Regions from separate parts of the Kitasatospora sp. NBC_01300 genome, predicted to be linked through region 1. Evidence: riboswitches for the same ligand, from Rfam matches in the RefSeq annotation. Region 1 holds a riboswitch; each other region holds the start of a gene.
The links. A riboswitch is a leader RNA that binds a small molecule or an ion and turns the genes downstream of it on or off. The one in region 1 is predicted to bind thiamine pyrophosphate.
Positions count from the first base shown of each region.

Region 2: linked by a shared signal. The riboswitch ahead of thiO (glycine oxidase ThiO) and the one ahead of OG556_RS18225 (cytosine permease) in region 1 are both predicted to bind thiamine pyrophosphate.
Region 3: linked by a shared signal. The riboswitch ahead of thiC (phosphomethylpyrimidine synthase ThiC) and the one ahead of OG556_RS18225 (cytosine permease) in region 1 are both predicted to bind thiamine pyrophosphate.

Region 1 covers NZ_CP108408.1:4,086,609-4,091,035, forward strand. The annotation lists gene OG556_RS18220 (glycerophosphodiester phosphodiesterase) at 1-7, opposite strand, end outside; gene OG556_RS18225 (cytosine permease) at 87-1,544, opposite strand; TPP riboswitch at 1,537-1,684, opposite strand; gene OG556_RS18230 (S1C family serine protease) at 2,008-3,822, shown strand; tRNA gene OG556_RS18235 (tRNA-Ser) at 3,886-3,973, shown strand; gene OG556_RS18240 (MerR family transcriptional regulator) at 4,091-4,427, shown strand, end outside.
Region 2 covers NZ_CP108408.1:2,029,711-2,034,137, reverse strand. The annotation lists gene OG556_RS09080 (thiazole synthase) at 1-630, opposite strand, end outside; gene thiS (sulfur carrier protein ThiS) at 632-901, opposite strand; gene thiO (glycine oxidase ThiO) at 898-2,073, opposite strand; TPP riboswitch at 2,077-2,189, opposite strand; gene OG556_RS09065 (NAD(P)/FAD-dependent oxidoreductase) at 2,274-3,482, shown strand; gene OG556_RS09060 (Rv2175c family DNA-binding protein) at 3,525-3,890, shown strand; gene thiE (thiamine phosphate synthase) at 3,890-4,427, shown strand, end outside.
Region 3 covers NZ_CP108408.1:3,866,711-3,871,137, reverse strand. The annotation lists gene tenA (thiaminase II) at 1-339, shown strand, start outside; gene OG556_RS17275 (DUF5326 family protein) at 556-756, shown strand; gene OG556_RS17270 (IS30 family transposase) at 825-1,958, opposite strand; TPP riboswitch at 2,197-2,331, shown strand; gene thiC (phosphomethylpyrimidine synthase ThiC) at 2,327-4,183, shown strand; gene OG556_RS17260 (AbrB/MazE/SpoVT family DNA-binding domain-containing protein) at 4,342-4,427, shown strand, end outside.

The DNA of each region.
Region 1 (4,427 bases):
TGGTCACGGGCCCCACGATAGGCGGCGGAAGTGACGCGCAGGCGAAGACGGCCCCAATCCGCGGGGCCGTCTTCGGTGTCGGTCGGTCAGCTCAGCGCCGCCCTGCGGGTCAGCGGGGTGAGCGCCCAGGTGACCAGCGCGGGCACCAGGAAGGCGAACAGCGAGGCGGACGTCCACTCCTGCGGGGTGAAGTGCAGGGCGTCCTGGGCGGAGGTCCAGAAGCCCGTCCACCAGCTGGCCACCGCGGTCGGCGCGATGAACTGGTAGACCGCGAAGCCCAGCACCCACGGCAGCAGCATCAGGCGGCGCGAGGGCGCGTCGGCGGAGAGGTTCCAGCCGTACCGGCCGGCGCCGAAGAAGTAGTCCACCGCCAGCACCGCGAGCAGCGGCACGAAGACCGAGCCGATCAGGCCGAGGAAGTTGGTGTAGGTGTCGGTGAACTTGTCGATCTGCAGCGCCAGCACGGTGATCAGCAGGCCGATCCCGCCGGTCAGCACCCGGCGGTCCACCTTCGGCAGCAGGTTCTGCACCGACATCGCGGTCGAGTACACGTTGGCGAAGGACTGGTCCGTCTCGCGCAGCACCAGCACCAGCAGGAACAGCCAGCCGGCCCAGACGCCGAGGAAGGAGTCGAAGATCCTGTTCGGGTCGCCGTCGGACTGCAGCAGGGCCATCAGGCCGAGCACGTAGCACCAGACCTGGGCGATCGTGTAGCCGGAGAAGCTGCCCCAGAACGCCGAGCGCGCGGTGCGCGAGTGCCGGGTGTAGTCGGCGGCCAGCGGGACGAAGGAGATCGACACCGCGATCATCGCGTCGGTGGCGCCCAGGAAGCCGTGCCAGTTGCCGGCGCCCGGGTCGGGCACCCCCTGGCGGCCCAGCTGGACGGTGAAGTACACCATCGCGACGGCGACCGCACCGGCCACGAAGCGGCGCAGCACCGCGATCGAGCCCAGCGGCCAGATGGTCAGCGCGGTGGTCAGCGCGCCCGCCAGGAGCACGAACAGCCAGCGGTAGCCGTCGGTGTGGGCGACGGTCTGCGCGCCCGCCGCGATCGTCAGCAGCTCGAACACGCCCCAGCCGACGCACTGGACGATGTTCAGCACGGTCGGGACGTACGACAGCCGGGTGCCGAACAGCCCGCGCAGGTTCGCCATCGCGGGCGCGCCGGTACGGGCCCCGATCAGCGCGGCCACGCCGAGCATCGCGGTGCCGACCACGGTGCCGGCCACGATCGCGGTCACCGCGGCGGCCAGCGACAGCTCGCTGCCCTTGGCGCCGAGCACGGTCGCGGCGGTGGAGAAGCCGATCAGGCTGACGCCCAGGTTCATCCAGAGCGCGAAGTGGTCCCGGAAGCGCAGCGTGCGCGGCGGCTCGGTGTCCAGTACGAGCGGCGCCTCGGCACGCTCCGGGCGGTCCAGGACGGCGGTCGCCGTGCCGGTGGGGTCCGCGTGACCGCCGTCACCGCCGTGAGCGGCCGGGGACGGTTCGGGGAAACCCTTGGACGCGGGCGCGCCCGAAGAAGAGGATGGCGAAGCAGGCGACATGGCCGATACTCCCTACGCCGGCATTACCCGGACAGGTTCCGGCGGTCTGCGCCCCCTCGACGGTCCGCCCACGATCCCGTGGCGTACGGTCGACCAGCGCACTCTCAGCCTGGACGGTCCAAGCTCCCGCGTGTCAGTTGTGAGCGACAGGCTAACCGGCCCGGGGGTGAACGCCAAGGCCACGGGGTGTGCGGCCCGCATCGCGGGACGCCCGGCGGAGGTGGGGGAGCCTCCGGTCGTCGGCCGGTCGCCGGTTCGGCCGTCGACTTGCCCGTCGGCTCGGTCGTGTTGCCCGTCGGCTCGGTCGTGGGCCCGGTCGTCGGCGCAGGACAGCCTGGTCGGCGGCCCGGCTGTCGGCGGCGGCTAAGGATTCTTATGAGTTATTCAGAGGGGTCCTTACGGCAAACGAATCGGCAGTACGAAAAACTATGGTCCTTGGTTCTGTCAGCTATGGAGGTCGTTCGTGAGCACCGAGCGCGAGGTTGGGCCCACCGGGCCGCAGGGGGAGCAGCCCTCGGGCGGCCAGGCGGCGGCTGTTCCCGCTTCCGACGGCCACGCCTCGGGCGGGCACCAGCCGACACTGGCCTTCGGCCGGGTCCCCGAGCCCGGGGCCGCTCCGGCCGCCGAGGCAGCACCGGCTGAGGCCGCGCCGACGGAGGGCGTGGCGGCCGACGGTGTTCCGGCCGAGGGCGGGTACCAGCCCACGGTGGCCTTCACCAAGGTCCCCGCGCCGGAGGCGCCCGCGCAGGCCCCGGCCGTGCCGGTCGCCGACGCGCCGGCCGCCCCGGTCGACGCCGCCACCGGCTACATCGACGCGCCGCCGCCGGTCCTGCCGCCGGCACCGCCGGTCCCGGCCGCGCCGGCGGCACCCGTCGCACCCGTCGCCGAGAGCCCGGCCCTGCCGCCGGGTGCCAACCCGTACGCCACCCCGGCCCACGGCGTCCCCGCCGCCGGCCCGCACGACCCGTACGGCACCCCGGCCGCCCCCGGCGCGCCCGCCGCGCACCCCGCGCCCGGCCACCACCCGTTCGGCGCCGGCCAGCCGCTCGGCGGCTGGGGTGCCGCCCACGACGCCGGCGGCGGCGCGGGCTACCCGGGCGGCCCGGCCGGACCGCTCGGCTACCCGGCCGACTACCCCGGCGGCCCCGGCGGCCCGCGCAAGAAGCGCGGCGGCCTGGTCGCCCTGATCGCCGCCGTCGCCCTGGTCGCCGGCGTGGCCGGCGGTGCGCTCGGCGTGACCGTCGCGGACCGCAACGACAGCACCAACAGCGCCGACGACCACCGCAGCACCACCGTCCAGGCCAGCAACACCCAGAAGAACGAGCCCGCCCCCGGCTCGATCGCCGGCATCGCGCAGAAGGCGCTGCCCAGCGTCGTCACCATCAAGGCGCAGGGCAACGGCGAGTCGGGCACCGGCACCGGCTTCGTCTTCGACACCGAGGGCCACATCCTCACCAACAACCACGTGGTCGCGCCGACCCTCAACGGCGGCAAACTGACCGTCAAGTTCGCCGACGGCACGTCCTACAACGCGTCCGTGCTGGGCCACGCCGAGGGCTACGACGTCGCCGTGGTCAAGATCGACAACCCGCCGAAGAGCAAGCTGGCCCCGCTTCCGCTGGCCGACTCCGACAAGGTCAACGTCGGTGACGCCACCGTCGCGATCGGTGCGCCGTACGGCCTGGAGTCCACCGTCACCAGCGGCATCGTCAGCGCCAAGGACCGCCCGGTCGCCTCCGGCGACGAGACCGGCGGCCAGTCCTCCTACATGAACGCGCTGCAGACCGACGCCTCCATCAACCCCGGCAACTCCGGCGGCCCGCTGCTCGACTCCAGCGGCTCGGTGATCGGCATCAACTCGGCGATCCAGTCCAACGCCTCCGCCAACGGCCGGGCCGGCAGCATCGGCCTCGGCTTCGCCATCCCGATCAACCAGGCCAAGTGGGTCGCCGACACCCTGATCAAGACCGGCAAGCCGGTCTACGCCAAGCTCGACGTGCTGCGCAACGACGACTACAAGGGCGACGGCGCGCAGATCCAGACCCGCGACATCCAGGGCCAGCCGGCCGTCACCCCCGGCGGCGCCGCCGACAAGGCCGGTCTCAAGCCGGGCGACGTCATCACCAAGCTCGGCGGAGTGCCGATCGAGAACGGCCCCGCCCTGGTCAGCCGGATCTGGACGCACAAGCCCGGCGAGACCGTCGACGTCGAGTACACCCGCAACGGCCAGCAGTTCAACACCAAGGTCACCCTCGGCCAGCGGGACGGCGACAGCTGACCCCCACCCGCACGAAACGGTGTGCACCGAACCCCGCCGGACCCGTTAGGCTGACCTCCGCCTGGAGAGCTGCCCGAGCGGCCTAAGGGAACAGTCTTGAAAACTGTCGTGCGGTGACCCCGTACCGTGGGTTCGAATCCCACGCTCTCCGCTGGTTGGAGAACCACCTGCTCAGGGCGGGTGCCGAGATCACTCGGCACCCGCCTTCCGCGTTTCCGGGGGCGGGGGTTGACCCTGACACGGTGGCAGGGGGTGGAGTGGGGGCACCATGTTGAACATCGGAGACTTCGCCAGCCACGGCCGGGTGTCGGTGCGGATGCTGCGCCACTACGACGCGATCGGGCTGCTGCGGCCCGCCAGGGTGGACCCGGTCAGCGGGTACCGGTCCTACGAGGCGTCCCAACTCGCCCGGCTCAACCGGGTGATCGCGCTCAAGGAGCTCGGCTTCACGCTGCAGCAGGTGCGGGCCGTCCTGGATGAGCAGGTGGACGCGGCCGAACTGCGCGGGATGCTGCGGCTGCGCCGGGCCCAACTCGCCGAGGCGATCGCCGCGGACGAGCAGCGGCTGACCCGGGTGGAGGCGAGGCTCCGGACGATCGAGAGCG
Region 2 (4,427 bases), 2.1 Mb from region 1:
CACCGCGGAGGCGAGCATCACCGCCGCGCAGCCCAGCTCCATCGCCAGCGCGACGTCCGAGGCGGTGCCGGCGCCCGCGTCCAGGATCACCGGGACGCCCGCGCCCTCCACGATCAGCTGGAAGTTGTGCGGGTTGCGGATGCCCAGGCCGGAGCCGATCGGCGAGCCCAGCGGCATGATCGCCGCGCAGCCGACGTCCTCCAGCTTGCGGGCCAGCACCGGGTCGTCGTTGGTGTACGGCAGCACCGTGAAGCCGTCGTCGACCAGGGTCTCGGCGGCGTCCAGCAGCTCGATCGGGTCCGGCAGGAGGGTCCGCTCGTCGGCGATCACCTCCAGCTTCACCCAGTCGGTGCCGAGCGCCTCGCGGGCCAGCCGGGCGGTCAGCACGGCCTCCCCGGCGGTGAAGCAGCCCGCCGTGTTGGGCAGCACCCGGATGCCGTTGCGGGTCAGCACGTCCAGGACGGAGCCCTGGGTGCCGGCGTCGACCCGGCGCATCGCCACGGTGGTCAGCTCGGTGCCGGAGGCCAGCAGCGCCCGTTCCAGGATCTCCAGGCTGGGCGCGCCGCCGGTGCCCATGATCAGCCGGGAGCCGAAGGACTCCCCGGCGATGGTCAGCAGGTCGTCAGCCATGTCAGCCTCCCTGGACGGCGGTGAGGATCTCGATCCGGTCGCCCGCCGACAGTTCCGTGGCCGGCCACGAACTGCGGGGCACCACGGCCTCGTTGAGGGCGGCGGCGACGCCGCTGTGGGCGGCGCTGAGGGTGGCCACCACCTCCGCGAGGGTGGTCGTGGCGGACACCCGGCGGGGCTCGCCGTTGACGGTCAGCCCGATCTCGGTCGGCGCGGTCCGGGTCGGCGCGGTCTGGGCCGGTGTGGTCTGGGGTGGTGCGATCTCGGTCATGCGGAGGCCTTCGCGGTGGAGCGGTCGGGGGAGAACCGGGTGGGTGTGAACGGCTGTGCAAGCTCAGGGAGTTCGCCGGTCGCCAGGTACTCGGCGAGCAGGTCGGCGGTCACCGGGGTGAGCAGCACGCCGTTGCGGTAGTGGCCGGTGGCGGCGACCAGCCCGGGCAGCGCGGTCGGGCCCAGCAGCGGGGCGTTGTCCGGCGAGCCGGGCCGCAGCCCGGCGGAGGTCTCCAGCAGCGGGAGTTCGGTGATGCCCGGCACCAACTCGTGGGCGTCGCGCAGCAGTTCGTACACCCCGCCGGCGGTGACGGTGGTGTCGTAGCCCTGTTCCTCGGTGGTCGCGCCGATCACCAGCTCGCCGTTCTCCCGGGGCACCAGGTACAGGTGCTGTCCGCGCACCACCGCGCGGACGTTGCGGGACAGGAACGGCCGGTACGCCTCGGGGATCCGCAGCCGCAGGATCTGCCCCTTCACCGGGCGGACGGCCGGCAGCACGCCCTCCGGCAGCCCGGGCAGCCGGTGGCTGTGCGGGCCGGCCGCGAGCACCACCTGGTCGGCCCTCCGGGTCTCGCCGGTGCCGAGCCGGGCGCCGGCCGCGCGGCCGCCCTCGACCAGCAGCCCGACGGCCTCGGCCCGGTGGACCACGACCCCGGCGAGCCCGCAGGCGGCCACCAGGGCGGTCAGCAGCCGGCGGGGGTCCACCTGGTGGTCGTCCGCGACGTGCAGGCCGCCGCGCACGCCGGGGGCGAGCATCGGCTCCAGCCTGCGGGCCTCCCGGCCGGTCAGCCAGGCCGAGTCCAGGCCGAGCCGCTGGTGGAAGGCGTGCAGCTCGCGCAGTTCCTCGCGGTCGTCGGAGTCCAGCGCGACGGCGATCGTGCCGCACCGGCGGTACCCGGTGTCCAGGCCGCCGCTCGCCTCGGTGAGCGCGGCGGCGAAGTCCCCGTACCGCTGGTTGGAGGCCATGCCGAGGCGCAGCAGCGGCTCCTCGCCGTACTGCAGCTCGGTGACCGGGGCGAGCATCCCGGCCGCGACCCCGGCCGCCCCGCCGCCGGGGGAGGGGTCGACCACGACGATGTTCCTCAGCCCGCGCTGGGCGGCGCGCCAGGCGACGGCGAGGCCGATGATGCCCCCGCCGATCACCAGCACGTCGGCGTGGGTTTCCTCGGGCAAGCGTGACAAGGCTGCTCTTCTCCCTTCGCCGGAATGACCCGGATCAGGTTCGGACGGTCGCGGGCCGTGCCAGCCCGCCTCTCAGCCCGGTACGCCGGGCTCCCGTGATGGTGCCCCCACCATAACGCCGGGGGCGGGCCCGGCCGAAGGCCCGTACGCGGGGTGGACGGGCCGATGGCCCCGGCAGGGCGCTGAGTACAGTGACGGGCGTGGCAGAGCTGAACGCAACGGATCAGGTGGTCGTCGTCGGGGCCGGGCTGGCCGGGGCGCAGTGCGCCCTGAAGCTGCGGCAGGGCGGCTGGCGGGGGCGGATCACGCTGGTCGGGGAGGAGCCGCACGCGCCGTACGACCGGCCGCCGCTCTCCAAGGACGTGCTGCTCGGCGAGGCCGACGCCACCACCCTGGACATCGACTACCCGCAGCTGGGCATCGAACTGTTCACCGGCCGCCGCGCCACCGGCCTCGCCCCCGGCGTGCTGCACACCGACGCCGGTGACCTCCCGTACGACGCCCTGGTGATCGCCACCGGCGCCACCCCGCGCGCCCTGCCCGGCGCCGAGCGCGCGCACCTGCTGCACACCCTGGACGACGCGCTGGCGCTGCGCGCCCTGCTGCGGCCCGGCCTGCGGCTGGTGCTGGTCGGCGCGGGCTGGATCGGCGCCGAGGTGTCCACCGCCGCCCGCGCGGCCGGCTGCGAGGTGACGGTCGTCGAGGCGGGCCCGGCGCCCGTCCCCGGCGCGCTGCCGGCCGAGGTCGGTTCGGCGATGGCCGCCTGGTACGCCGAGGCCGGCGTCGACCTGCGCTGCGGGGTCGGCGTGGCCGCCGTCGAGGAGGGCGCGGTGCTGCTCGCGGACGGCTCGCACCTGCCCGCCGACGAGGTCGTGGTCGGCGTCGGCGCCCGGCCCGCGACGGGCTGGCTGGCCGGCTCCGGCGTCGAGCTGGACGGCACCGGCGCCGTCCTGGTGGACGGGCGGCTGCGCACCGGCCTGCCCGGCGTCTTCGCGGCCGGGGACTGCGTCAGCTACCCGTCCGCCCGCTCCGGTGCCCGGCTGGCCGTCCAGCACTGGGACCACGCGTTGCAGTCCGGCGAGGCCGTGGCGGCCGCCGTCCTCGGCGCGGACGCGCCGCCGTACGACCCGGTGCCGTACTTCTGGTCGGAGCAGTTCGGGCGGATGGTCCAGTACGCCGGGCGGCACGCCGAGGGCGACGAACTGCTGTGGCGCGGCGGTCCTCAGGACGCCTCCTGGACGGCGCTCTGGCTGCGCGACGGGGTGCCGAGCGCGCTGCTGGCCGTCGACCGGCCGCGCGACCTGACCCAGGGCCGCCGGCTGATCGAGCGCGGCACCGCGCTGGACCGGGCCCGCGCGGCGGACCCCTCGGTGCCGCTGAAGTCGGCGGTCGCGGGGTAGCGGCTGGTGCGCGGGGGGCTGTGGAGGTGGCAGTCTGGTGGCGTGAGTGAGATTGAAAGCAAGATTGAATCCCTGGTTTCCGAGTGGATGTACCTGCCCGACATCTCGGAGCAGTGGGGGGTGCGCGTCACCGAGGTGCGCGACCTGGTCCGCAGCGGCGGGCTGATCGCCGTCCGTCGGGGCCCCAACAAGTCGCTGCAGGTCCCTGCGGCGTTCATCGACGGCCAGGGGCTGGTCAAGCACCTGTCCGGCACCCTGACCGTGCTGCGCGACTGCGGGTACAACGACGTGGAGATCCTGGAGTGGCTCTTCACCGAGGACCCGTCGCTGCCCGGCAGCCCGATCCAGGCGCTGCAGGAGAACCGCGGCACCGAGGTCAAGCGGCGCGCCCAGGCGATGCTGATCTGATGGCGGCGGACACACCGCGCCGGCGGCTGGCCGACGCCCGGCTGTACCTGTGCACCGACGCCCGCCGGGAGCAGGGCGACCTCGCCCAGTTCCTGGACGCGGCGCTGGCGGGCGGGGTGGACATCGTCCAGCTCCGCGACAAGGGCCTGGAGGCCAAGCAGGAACTGGAGGCCCTGGAGGTCTTCGCGGACGCCTGCCGCCGTCACGGCAAGCTGCTGGCCGTCAACGACCGCGCCGACGTCGCGCACGCGGCCCGGCCGGACGTGCTGCACCTCGGGCAGGACGACCTGCCGGTGCCGGCCGCCCGGGCGATCCTCGGCGACGAGGTGCTGATCGGCCGGTCCTGCCACGCCGAGTCCGAGGTGGACGCGGCGGTCGCCGAGCCCGGTGTGGACTACTTCTGCACCGGCCCGGTCTGGCCGACCCCGACCAAGCCGGGCCGCCCGGCGCCGGGCCTCGGCCTGGTCTCGTACGCGGCCGAGCAGAGCACCGACCGGCCGTGGTTCGCCATCGGCGGCATCGACCTCGGCAACCTCG
Region 3 (4,427 bases), 220 kb from region 1:
ACCCGGGCCTACACCAGCTACCTGCTGGCGACCGTTTACGGCGGCTCCTTCGCCGAGGCCGTCGGCGCGGTGCTGCCCTGCTACTGGATCTACGCCCGGGTCGGCGAGGCGCTGCTCGCCCAGGGCTCCCCCGACCCGCTGTACGCCAAGTGGATCGCCACCTACGGCGACGAGGCGTTCCAGTCCGTCGTCCGCCGGGTGCTGGCGCTCACCGACCGCCTCGGCGAGGAGATCTCCCCGGCCGAACGGCGCCGGGTCGTCGAGCACTTCACGACCACCTCGCGCTACGAGTGGATGTTCTGGGACGCCGCCTGGCGCGGCGAGCGCTGGCCGGTCTGACCGCTGGTCGCAGGGGGTGCGGGGCCCTTCCCGGGGGTCGTCCCCGAGTCCCGCACCCGGGTCTCCCCGGGGCCCCGGGTCGGGGTGATCTAGGGGTTCTCTCCGGGCCGACGGGCCTCGTTCCGGCACTCGTGTCCCCGTACGATCGAAGTACCGAAAGCAAGCGGGATGCGGCACCGGACGGCAGCCGACCCCACGGGGAGAGAAGGAACGGTCATGGCTGAGCTCTGGAAGTCGCTGCCCTCCTGGGTGCGGAACATCGTCATCCCGGTGCTGGTCCTGGTGCTGCTCTGGAACATCCTGGGATTCGTCTTCGGTGTCGTCGGCGCCCTGCTGAGCATCATGATCAAGGTGCTGGTCGTCGCCGGCATCGCCGCCGCCGTGGTGGTCCTGGTGAAGAAGGCCGCCAAGGGCTGAGCCGCTGCCCGAGGCCCGGCCCCCTGGACGGCGGTTTCCAGGGGTCGTTGCAACACGTGGTGAGTTGATCAAGCCGCGATCAGTTTATGCAGGCGCTCGGCTGGGGTTTCCCAGCCGAGCGTTTTGCGTGGGCGGCCGTTGAGTTCGGCGGCGACGAAGGCCAGATGTTCGGGAGCGTGGACGGACAGGTCTGTGCCCTTGGGGAAGTACTGCCGCAGCAGGCCGTTGGTGTTCTCGTTCGAGCCGCGCTGCCAGGGGCTCGCGGGGTCGCAGAAGTAGACCGGGACGTCGGTGGCGATGGTGAAGCTCTTGTGGGCGGCCATCTCGGAGCCCTGGTCCCACGTGAGCGAGCGCACCAGGTGGGCGGGCAGGGTCTGGACGGTTTCCACGAGGGTGTCGCGGACCTGGTCGGCGGTGCGGCCGTTCGGCAGGTGTAGGAGCATGACGTAGCGGGTGGCGCGTTCGACCAGGGTTCCTATGGCGGACTTGCCGTCCTTGCCGAGGATCAGGTCGCCTTCCCAGTGGCCGGGGACGGCCCGGTCCTCGGCTTCGGCCGGCCGCTCGCTGATCATGACCATGGGGTCGGTGAAGCGGGGCTGGCGGCAGTTGGCCTGCCGCTGGGGTCTGCGGCGGGCCCGGCCACTGCGCAGGGCACCGGCCAGTTCGCGGCGCAGTTCGCCGCGGCCTTGGACGTAGAGGGCCTGGTAGACGGTTTCGTGGACCACGTGCATCTCCGGCCGCTCGGGAAACTGTGCCCGTAGAGCGTGACAGATCTGCTCCGGGCTCCATTTCCTGTCGAGGTGGTGCTGGATGAAGTCCCGCAGCCCGGGTATCCGGCCGATCTTGCGGGGTTTGGGACGTGGCCGGCGGGCGTCGGCCCGGGCCTGGGCCGCGTGTGGGCGGTAGGCGCCGCTCTCGGGGTGCCGGTTGCGCTTGATCTCGCGGCTGACCGTGGAGGGGCTGCGGCCCAGCTCGGCGGCGATGGTACGGACCGCCGCCCGCTCTCGAAGCCTGTCGGCGATGTGGATGCGCTCGTCCTCGCACAGGTAACGGGAGGGACCGGAAGGCGGCACCACCGCGTGAATCGGTGGTGCCGCCTTCTGCCGTCGGTCGGCGCTGCGGCCGTTGCGCCACCGACGGCCTGTCCGGGGGGTGATCCCGACGATCCTGCACGCCTCGGTGTTGCTGTAGCCCTGCTGCATGAGCCGGGAGTATGCCGCTCGCTCCCGGCTCAGCTTCACGGGCCCCTGAGCCGTCCGGTCCTTGCGGATCTCGAAGTCCAATGCATCCCCTGAACTGGGGTGTTGCAACGACTCCTAGAACCCAAGGACGGGGGGCCGGGCCTTCGGCGTTCCTGGCGCGGCGTCCGGCCTGGTGGGGCGTGCTGGACCTGCGGCGATCGGCTCGCTACGGTGTTGGGCGTCATGTGCAGGCAACACCGCCTGCCGACGCGGGAGCTCGGAGCACCGGGCTGAGAGGGCGCTGACCGGGACGTCGACGGACGGACCGACGGCTGCGTCGACCGCAGGAACCTGACCGGGTAATGCCGGCGTAGGGAGTATGAGGTCAGATGACCACGTTCGAAGCACAGCCGCAGCCTGCCCGCAGCACCGGGAACAGCGGCACTGAGGTCGGCGATACCGCCACCGCCACCGTCACCAGCGCGGGCACCGGCTACCCCACCCCGGCCTGGCGCAAGGCCTACCGCGAAGGGTCCCGGCCCGACCTGCGGGTCCCGTACCGCGAGGTGCAGCTCACCAACGGCAGGACCGTCCCGCTGTACGACACCTCCGGCCCGTACACCGACCAGGCCTACGAACCCGACGTGCGGCGCGGCCTGCCCGCCCTGCGCGACGCCTGGATCCGCCAGCGCGGCGACGTCGAGGAGTACGACGGCCGCGAGGCGCGCCCCGAGGACGACGGGATCAAGCACACCTCGCCGCGCGGCGGAAACCTGCGCAACCTGGACGCCGTCTTCCCGGGCCGCCCGCGCCGCCCGCTGCGCGGCCGCGGCGGTGCCGCCGTCACCCAACTCGCCTACGCCAAGCGGGGCGTGGTCACCCCCGAGATGGAGTTCGTGGCGCTGCGCGAGGGCCTCGCCCCCGAGTACGTGCGGGCCGAGGTGGCCCGCGGCCGGGCCGTCATCCCGGTCAACGTGAACCACCCCGAGGTGGAGCCGGCGATCATCGGCACCAACTTCCTGGTGAAGATCAACGCCAACATCGGCAACTCCGCCGTCACCTCCTCGATCGAGGAGGAGGTGGAGAAGATGACCTGGGCCACCCGTTGGGGCGCCGACACCGTCATGGACCTCTCCACCGGCCGCAACATCCACACCACCCGCGAGTGGATCCTGCGCAACTCCCCCGTGCCGATCGGCACCGTGCCGCTCTACCAGGCCCTGGAGAAGGTCGACGGCAAGGCCGAGGACCTGAGCTGGGAGGTGTACCGGGACACCGTCATCGAGCAGTGCGAGCAGGGCGTCGACTACATGACCGTCCACGCCGGCGTCCTGCTCCGGTACGTCCCGCTGACCGCCCGCCGCAAGACCGGCATCGTCTCGCGCGGCGGCTCGATCATGGCCGCCTGGTGCCTGGCGCACCACCAGGAGAACTTCCTCTACAGCAACTTCGAGGAGCTCTGCGACATCCTCGCGCGCTACGACGTCACCTTCTCGCTCGGCGACGGCCTGCGCCCCGGCTCCATCGCGGACGCCAACGACGAGGCGCAGTTCGCCGAACTGCAGACCCTTGGCGAACTCGGCCGGATCGCCCGCGAGCGCGACGTCCAGGTGATGATCGAGGGCCCGGGCCACGTCCCGATGCACAAGATCAAGGAGAACATGGATCTCCAGAAGGAGATCTGCGACGAGGCGCCGTTCTACACCCTCGGCCCGCTCACCACCGACGTCGCCCCAGGCTACGACCACATCACCTCGGGCATCGGCGCCGCGATGATCGCCTGGTGGGGCACCGCGATGCTCTGCTACGTCACGCCCAAGGAGCACCTGGGCCTGCCCAACCGCGACGACGTCAAGACCGGCGTGATCACCTACAAGATCGCCGCCCACGCCGCCGACCTCGCCAAGGGCCACCCCGGCGCCCAGGACTGGGACGACGCCCTCTCCGACGCCCGCTTCGAGTTCCGCTGGGAGGACCAGTTCAACCTGGCCCTCGACCCGGAGACCGCCCGCGCCTTCCACGACGAGACCCTCCCCGCCGAACCCGCCAAGACGGCCCACTTCTGCTCCATGTGCGGCCCGAAGTTCTGCTCGATGAAGATCAGTCAGAAGATCCGCGCCGAGCACGGCGACGGTTCCAGCGCCGTGGAGACCGAGTTCGACGCCGAGGCCCTGGCGGGCATGGCGGAGAAGTCCGCCGAGTTCGCCGCCCAGGGCAACCGGGTCTACCTGCCCCTCGCCGACTGACGTCGTTCTGTCGAAGCGCTGCTCCGGGGGTCTCGCTGTTCCCGTGGCAGCGCTTCGGCATGCCTGGGCCACGGGGCTGCACGCGGGCCACCGGGGGAGCCGGTCGCCGAGCTAGTATTACGTGGTAGTGGTAATACGTGCTACTTCGGAGGTGGGAGATGCGGCTCAACAGCAAGGGGCAGGTCACGATCCCCGCGGAGCTTCGCGAGAAGTGCGGCCTGCGTCCCGGAGACGAGGTGGATGT